Regions from separate parts of the Aquincola sp. J276 genome, predicted to be linked through region 2. Evidence: riboswitches for the same ligand, from Rfam matches in the RefSeq annotation. Region 2 holds a riboswitch; the other holds the start of a gene.
What was found. Region 2 has a riboswitch for cobalamin ahead of LRS14_RS03345 (TonB-dependent receptor domain-containing protein). Riboswitches for the same ligand answer to the same signal wherever they lie in the genome.

Region 1 (3,362 bases), on a different contig from region 2:
TTCTTGTTCGGCCGCTGCGCGGGGGGCGGTGCTCGCAAAGCTCATGTATTCATTGTTCGGCCGTTGTAGAGGCCGAAGGTTCTGTTCTTGTTCGGCCGCCACGCGGGGGCGATGCCCGGCGGGGCTCATGCTGGGGTGGTCCGGCCCTGCGGGCCGGACTTCGCTGCGGTGCTCGCGCCGAGGTCGCGCGGCCCAACTCGCTACGTTCACTGCGTTCACTGCGCTCGGACAGCGGCCGCGAGTCAGTTCACGAAGCGCGCTGCGCGCGCCGACCTCGGCACTGCGCTCCTCGCCACCCCACAAATCGCCCCACCGGGCACCGCCCCCGCGCGGCTGTGCTCTGCTGTGGGGAAAGCTGCTGCAACGGCCTCGCTGGCGAGCATGCTCTGCCGCGCCAAGGCCGACGGCGCCAGCGCAGCACATTCGTCGCAAACCGTGGCGCCGTGCCAGGGCACCTCCATGCGCAGCACCACCGCTCCGACATTTGCGCAGGGCCGTGCGGGCCGGCTCGGGGGCGCATGTGGAGCGCCGACCAGCGCAGCGCCGGTGGCCGCGCGCGCAGCGCGCCTCGTGAACTGACTTGCGGCCGACTGTTTGAGCCGCAGTGAGCGAAGCTTACGGAGGCGAGTTGGGCCGCGGGCCACCGGCGTGAGCAGCGCAGGGCAGTTCGCGCGAAGCGCGAACCGCGGAAGCTAAGCCCCCGGGCCGGCCCGCACGGCCCTGCGCAAACAGCACAACACCAGCAAGTCGCCACCCCGCAAACAGCGCCGCTCAAAGGCCGACGGCGCCAGCGCAGCACGTCCATAGCAGACGGTGCCGCCGTGCCAGGGCACCTTAATGCACAGCACCACCGCTGCGACATTTGCGCAGGGCCGTGCGGGCCGGCCCGGGGGCGCATGTGGAGCGCCGAGCAGCGCAGCGCCGGTGGCCGCGCGCGCAGCGCTTCGTGAACTGACTTGCGGCCGACTGTTTGAGCCGCAGCTCGCGTAGCGAGCGGAGGTGAGTTGGGCCGCGGGCCACCGGCGCGAGCAGCGCAGGGCAGTCGGCGCAACGCGCCGACCGCGGAAGCTAAGCCCCCGGGCCGGCCCGCACGGCCCAGCGCAAACCGCCCACACCACGCAGGTCACCACCACCTTGTCTAGACAAGCGCAGAACCACGACTCCCACCAAACCAGCGCACGCTTCCACAACCAGCCACACCTCGTTATAGTGCGCCCCGTTGGTGCTCGCACCGGCCCTCCGGCTGGTGCAGTGAAACTGGGAATCAGGAAGAGACGTTCCAACGGAACCGATCCAACCTGAGCTGCCCCCGCAACGGTAAGTGGATGGCGCGTGGCAACACGCGCCGGCTCGTGCAACACACCCACTGGGCTTGAGACGCCTGGGAAGGGTGCCCGAGGACATCCACCAGCCCGGAGACCGGCCAACAGGGTGGGTGCATCGCGCGCTGCAAGGCGCGCGGCGCAACCTGTGTCGGCAACCTGCGGGGAGGCAGGAGGCCGGTGGTGTCCGTCGTCCGTCGTCCCCTGCCATGCTTCCGTTCCAGGAGCGCCCTGCGCGCTGTCCTGCGATGCTCATTGCCGCGCCCGCCTCGGGCCAAGGCAAGACGAGCGTCACCGCCGCCCTGGCGCGCCTGCACACCCGTGCGGGCCGCCGCGTGAGGGTGTTCAAGACCGGGCCCGACTTCCTCGACCCGATGGTGCTGGCACATGCCTGCGGCCACGCGGTGCAGCAGCTCGACCTGTGGATGGGCGGCCAGGCCCATTGCCAGGCCCTGCTGCACGAGGCGGCACGAACCGCCGACCTGATCCTTGTCGAAGGCGTGATGGGCCTGCACGACGGCGACCCGTCCAGCGCCGACCTGGCGCTGCGCTTCGGCCTGCCGGTGCTGGCCGTGATCGACGGCAGCGCGATGGCGCAGACCTTCGGCGCGCTGGCGCTGGGCCTGGCGCAGTACCGGCCGGGCCTGCAGTTCGCCGGCGTAGTCGCCAACCGCGTGGCTGGCGAGGGCCATGCCCGGCTGCTGCGCGACAGCCTGCCGCCGCACCTGGCCTGGTGGGGCGCGCTGCCGCGCGACGAGGCGATGGCGCTGCCCGAGCGCCACCTGGGCCTGGTGCCCGCAGCGGAGCTGGCCGATCTGGAAGCCCGCATCGAGCGCGCCGCCGATGCGCTGGCCGCCGGCAGCGACGTGGCCGCGCTGCTGCCGCCGGCCGTCGACTTCGCGCCGCCCTCCGGCCACTCGCCTGGACGAGCGGACGCAGCGCTGCAGGGGCTGCGCATCGCCATCGCCCGCGACGCCGCCTTCTGCTTCCTGTATCCCGCCAACCTCGACCTGCTGCGCGCGGCCGGGGCCGAGCTGCACTTCTTCTCGCCGCTGGCCGACACCGCGCTGCCGCCCTGCGATGCCGTCTGGCTACCCGGCGGTTACCCGGAGCTGCACCTGGACGCGCTGGCCACCAACACGCCGATGCACCGCGCGCTGCGCGACCACCATGCCGCCGGCCGCCCGCTGCTGGCCGAATGCGGCGGCCTGCTGTACCTGCTCGACGGCCTGGCCGACGTGCACGGCCGCCGCCAGCCGATGGCCGGCCTGCTGCCCGGCGAGGCGGCGATGCAGCCGCGGCTGGCGGCCATCGGCCTGCACGAAGCCGCCTTGCCCGAAGGCACGCTGCGCGGGCACAGCTTCCATTACTCGCGCCTGGCCACGCCGATGGCGCCGCTGCTGCACACGCGCCCGGCACGCACCGGCCGCCGTGGAGAGGCGGTGTACCGCCAGGGCCGGCTCACGGCCAGCTACTTCCACGCCTATTTCCCTTCCAACCCCGTGGCGGCCTGCGCGCTGCTGCGCCCTTGACCCACCGCAGGAGCAACCATGCACATCGAACCCGGCCTGCTGGCCACCCCCAAGCTGATGGCCGCCAACCTGGCCGCGGTGGCGCTGATGGCCGCCCATGCACCCGCCTGGCTCAAGCAGCCGAAGCTGTGGCTGCGCACCGTGCTGGCCGCGCTGTTCTTCACCGTGTTCATGCAGTCCTTCCACCGGCCGGTGGGGCCTTCGGAGCTGCACTTCATCGGCGCGATGCCCATCTACCTGACGCTGGGTTTCCTGCCCACGCTGTTCGGCTTCGCGGCCGGGCTGCTGCTGCAGGGCCTGGTGTTCGAGCCGCAGGACCTGTTGCACCTGTCGGTCAACTTCCTGTCGCTGTCGGTGCCGCTGGCGGTGCTGCACCACACGCTGGGCCAGCGCCGGTCCGGCGGCGCGCTGTCGGTGGGCCGCATCCTGAAGCTGGACGCGGTGTACTACACCGGCGTCACGGTGATGGTGGGCTTCTGGCTGGCCATCGGCAACGACGCGACGGCAC
Region 2 (3,362 bases):
CCGGTGCCGTCGTCGATCGCATCCAGGAAGTCCACCGTGGCGCGCAGCTGCAGCGCGCCCAGGCGGTGCGCCGCGGTGAGCGTGGCGCCTTCCAGCGTGGCACGGCCCACGTTGCCGGCGCAGCCGTACTGGTAGCCCGGGCCGGGCGGGCAGAAGGCCGCGTCGGGCTGGTAGGCCACGAGGTTCTTCACCCGGTTGCGGTAGACGGTCAGCCCGGCCTCGCTGCCGTTGCGTCGCCATTCCACGCCGGCCTCGATGCTGCGACCGCGCTCGGCCTCGATCGTGGGCACGCCGTAGTCGGGGTAGTACAGGTCGTTGAAGCTCGGCGCGCGGAAGGTGGTGCCGGCCAGCGCCCGCACGCTCCAGGCGGGCGCCAGGCTCATGCGCCAGCCCAGGCGGCCGGTGCTGTTGCCGCCGTAGACGGAGCTGTCGTCATGCCGCAGGTCGGCCTGCAGCGTGTGGGCACCGAAGCGGCCCGACCAGCCCAGCACCAGCGCGTTGTTGCTGCGGCGCTCGCTGCCCAGGTAGGTGCTGGCATCGGCCTTCTCCACCAGGCGCTCGAAGGCGACGACCACCTGGGTGTCAGCGTCGGGCGTCCAGGCGTTCTGCCAGGTGAGCTGGTTGCGGCGGGTGCGGTAGCGGTCGGGCGCTCGGTCGCCGCTGCGCAGGTCGTCGTCGCTGTGGGCGATCTGCACCGAGGTGGTCCAGGCCGCGCCGAGGCGGCCGCGGTAGTCCAGCGACACCACGCGGGTGTCCAGGTGGTTGCGCATGTCGCCGCTGGCGTCCTGGGCGAAGTCGGGCGCCAGGTATTCACTGCCGTCGTACTGCGAGCGCAGGCGCGTGTCGGTCACCAGCAGGCCCACCCGGTGGCCTTCCACCGGCGTGACGCCCAGCTTGAGCGTGCCGCTGGTGCGGCGGTGGCCGTCGCGGTCGGGGTTGTAGTTGCCGAAGCGGTCGCCCTCGCGCAGCGACGACACGCCCTCGTCGCGCTCATGGCCGAGCGAGGCCGCATAGTCGAACAGGCCGCTGGCGCCGGTGACGGCCACGCTGCCCTTGCGCGCGCCATAGCCGCCCACGGCCGCATCGGCGTCGAAGGTGGTGCCGGCGCCCGACTTCCCGGTGCGGGTGAAGATCTGGATCACGCCGCCCACCGCATCTGCGCCATACAGGCTGGAGCCGGGCCCGCGCAGTACCTCGATGCGCTCGATCTGCGACAGCGACAGCGCCTCGAACTCCACCTGCCCCAGCGTGCCGGAGCCGATGCGCACGCCGTCGATCAGCACCACGGTGTTGCTGGAGCCGGCGCCGCGGATGAACACCGAGGCGCTCTTGCCGGTGCCGCCGTTGCGCGACACCTGCACGCCGGCCTCGCGGCGCAGCAGGTCTTCCACCGAATCGGCGGTGCTGGCGCGGATGCGCTCGGCATCGATCAGCACCACGTCGGAGGTCACGCGGTCCAGCGGCAGCGGCTCGCGGCTGCCGGTGACCACCACCGTTTGCGCGGTGGCGGAGGAAACGAAACAGGCGGCCAGGGCCAGGCGCAGCGTCAGCGACACCGGTCGCGCGGCAGGCGCGGAAATCAAACGAGTCATGGAAGGGCACAACGACAAGGGCAGCCACCTGCTTCCCCGCGGGCGTCTGCGACATGGCCGCCACCCCGGAGGATGGCTGCCGCTCGTTGGCCGGTATCCGGGCTGGCGGATTCGGCGATGCAGCCTTCCCAGGCCAGGCTCATGAGCCGGCAACCCAGTGGCAGAGGGCATCGCCGCGGGATGGTTGATCAGATCAACCATCCAGTCCGCTTACCGTTGCGGGGGCAGCGCAGGTTGGGCGTGGCCCGTGGGGCCGTGCCTTCCTGCTTCCCGTTTACCCCGGGCTGCAACGAAGCGCAACCCAGGCACCAACGGCCCGGATGCTACCAGCCCCCCGCCTACAATCAGGGTCGCCCACCGATCGCCAACGCCATGTCCACCCTCGAAGATCTTGCCGAGCGGATCGAACGCCTCGTGCTTCGACACGAGGAACTCAAGCGCACCAACGCCCTGCTCGTGCAGCAGGTCGAAGCCGTCACGCTGGAGCGCGACCAGATGCGCTCGCGCCTGAATGCTGCCCGCGCCCGCATCGACGCCCTGCTCGACCGCCTGCCCGCCAACGGAGGCGACACCCGATGAAACAGATGGAAGTCACCATCCTCGGCCAGAGCTACATCCTCGGCTGCCCCGAAGGCGGCGAAAGCTCGCTGATGGCCGCCGTGGCCAGCGTGGACCGCGAGATGAGCGCCATCCGCGATGCCGGCCGCGTGAAGGCCCGCGAGCGCATCGCGGTGCTGGCCGCGCTCAACCTGGCCTACCAGTTGGCCGAGCGCCCGCCCGCCCCGCCGGCCGAAGGCCAGCCGGTGCCGCCGCCGGTGGACGTCGGCGCGCTGGTGCGCCGCATCGACCATGCGCTGGGCGACGACGGCCAACTGTTCTGAGACCCGCCGCCCGCCATGGAAATGCCGGCCTTTTCCTACGGCCCGCGGCAGCACCCGGCCTTAGAATGAATTCGTCCGTCGCATTCGCGCGGGTCCTATATTTCCTCGAACCGATGGTCTATGACCAAGGGCTTGGAACATCGCTCGGCTGGTGTGATCGTCTCGCGTCAGATGAACCCGAAGCCTTGCTGACCTCGCCCACCTGAACTTCCCTTTGGGGTTCGGGAATGCGGCTCGCGGCTTGCGGCGGACACCCCACCCTTCTTGCCTGGCGCGCCCTGCGCGCACCTCCCCCACGTGGCCTACTGGCTGATGAAGAGCGAGCCCGACGAGTGCTCGATAGACGACCTCGTGCGCCTGGGCCGCGTGCCCTGGACCGGCGTGCGCAACTACCAGGCGCGCAACTTCATGCGCGATGCGATGCAGGTGGGCGATGGCGTGCTCTTCTATCACTCGTCCTGCCCCGAGCCCGGCATCGCCGGCGTGTGCCGGGTGGCCAGTGCGGCCTATCCCGATGCCACGCAGTTCGATGCCGCCAGCCCCTACCACGACCCGAAGTCGCGCCCCGACGCGCCGCGCTGGCTGCATGTGGACGTGGACCACGGCCGCAAGACGCGGCTGCTGTCGCTGGCCGAGATGCGGCAACGGCCGGAGCTGGCGTCCATGGTGGTGCTCAAGCCGGGCAACCGCCTGTCCATCACGCCGGTGACGGCGGATGAATGGCAGGCCGTGACGGCCCTGCTGGACATCGCCTGAGGGCGCCCGCCGGATGGACGCCGCCTTCATCGTCTCCCTGCTGCTGGTGGGCACGGCCACCGGCTTCATGGCCGGGCTGCTGGGCGTGGGCGGCGGCATGATGATCGTGCCCTTCCTCACCCACCTGCTGGCT

Region 1: another riboswitch for cobalamin. It lies ahead of LRS14_RS20580 (cobyrinate a,c-diamide synthase); the one in region 2 lies ahead of LRS14_RS03345 (TonB-dependent receptor domain-containing protein).

What each region holds. Positions count from the first base shown of each region.
Region 1 is NZ_JAJONC010000002.1:587,622-590,983, reverse strand. It holds cobalamin riboswitch at 1,204-1,443, shown strand; gene LRS14_RS20580 (cobyrinate a,c-diamide synthase) at 1,571-2,854, shown strand; gene LRS14_RS20575 (energy-coupling factor ABC transporter permease) at 2,873-3,362, shown strand, end outside.
Region 2 is NZ_JAJONC010000001.1:703,607-706,968, reverse strand. It holds gene LRS14_RS03345 (TonB-dependent receptor domain-containing protein) at 1-1,556, opposite strand, end outside; cobalamin riboswitch at 1,663-1,920, opposite strand; gene LRS14_RS03340 (hypothetical protein) at 1,965-2,171, shown strand; gene LRS14_RS03335 (cell division protein ZapA) at 2,168-2,473, shown strand; gene LRS14_RS03330 (EVE domain-containing protein) at 2,786-3,229, shown strand; gene LRS14_RS03325 (sulfite exporter TauE/SafE family protein) at 3,243-3,362, shown strand, end outside.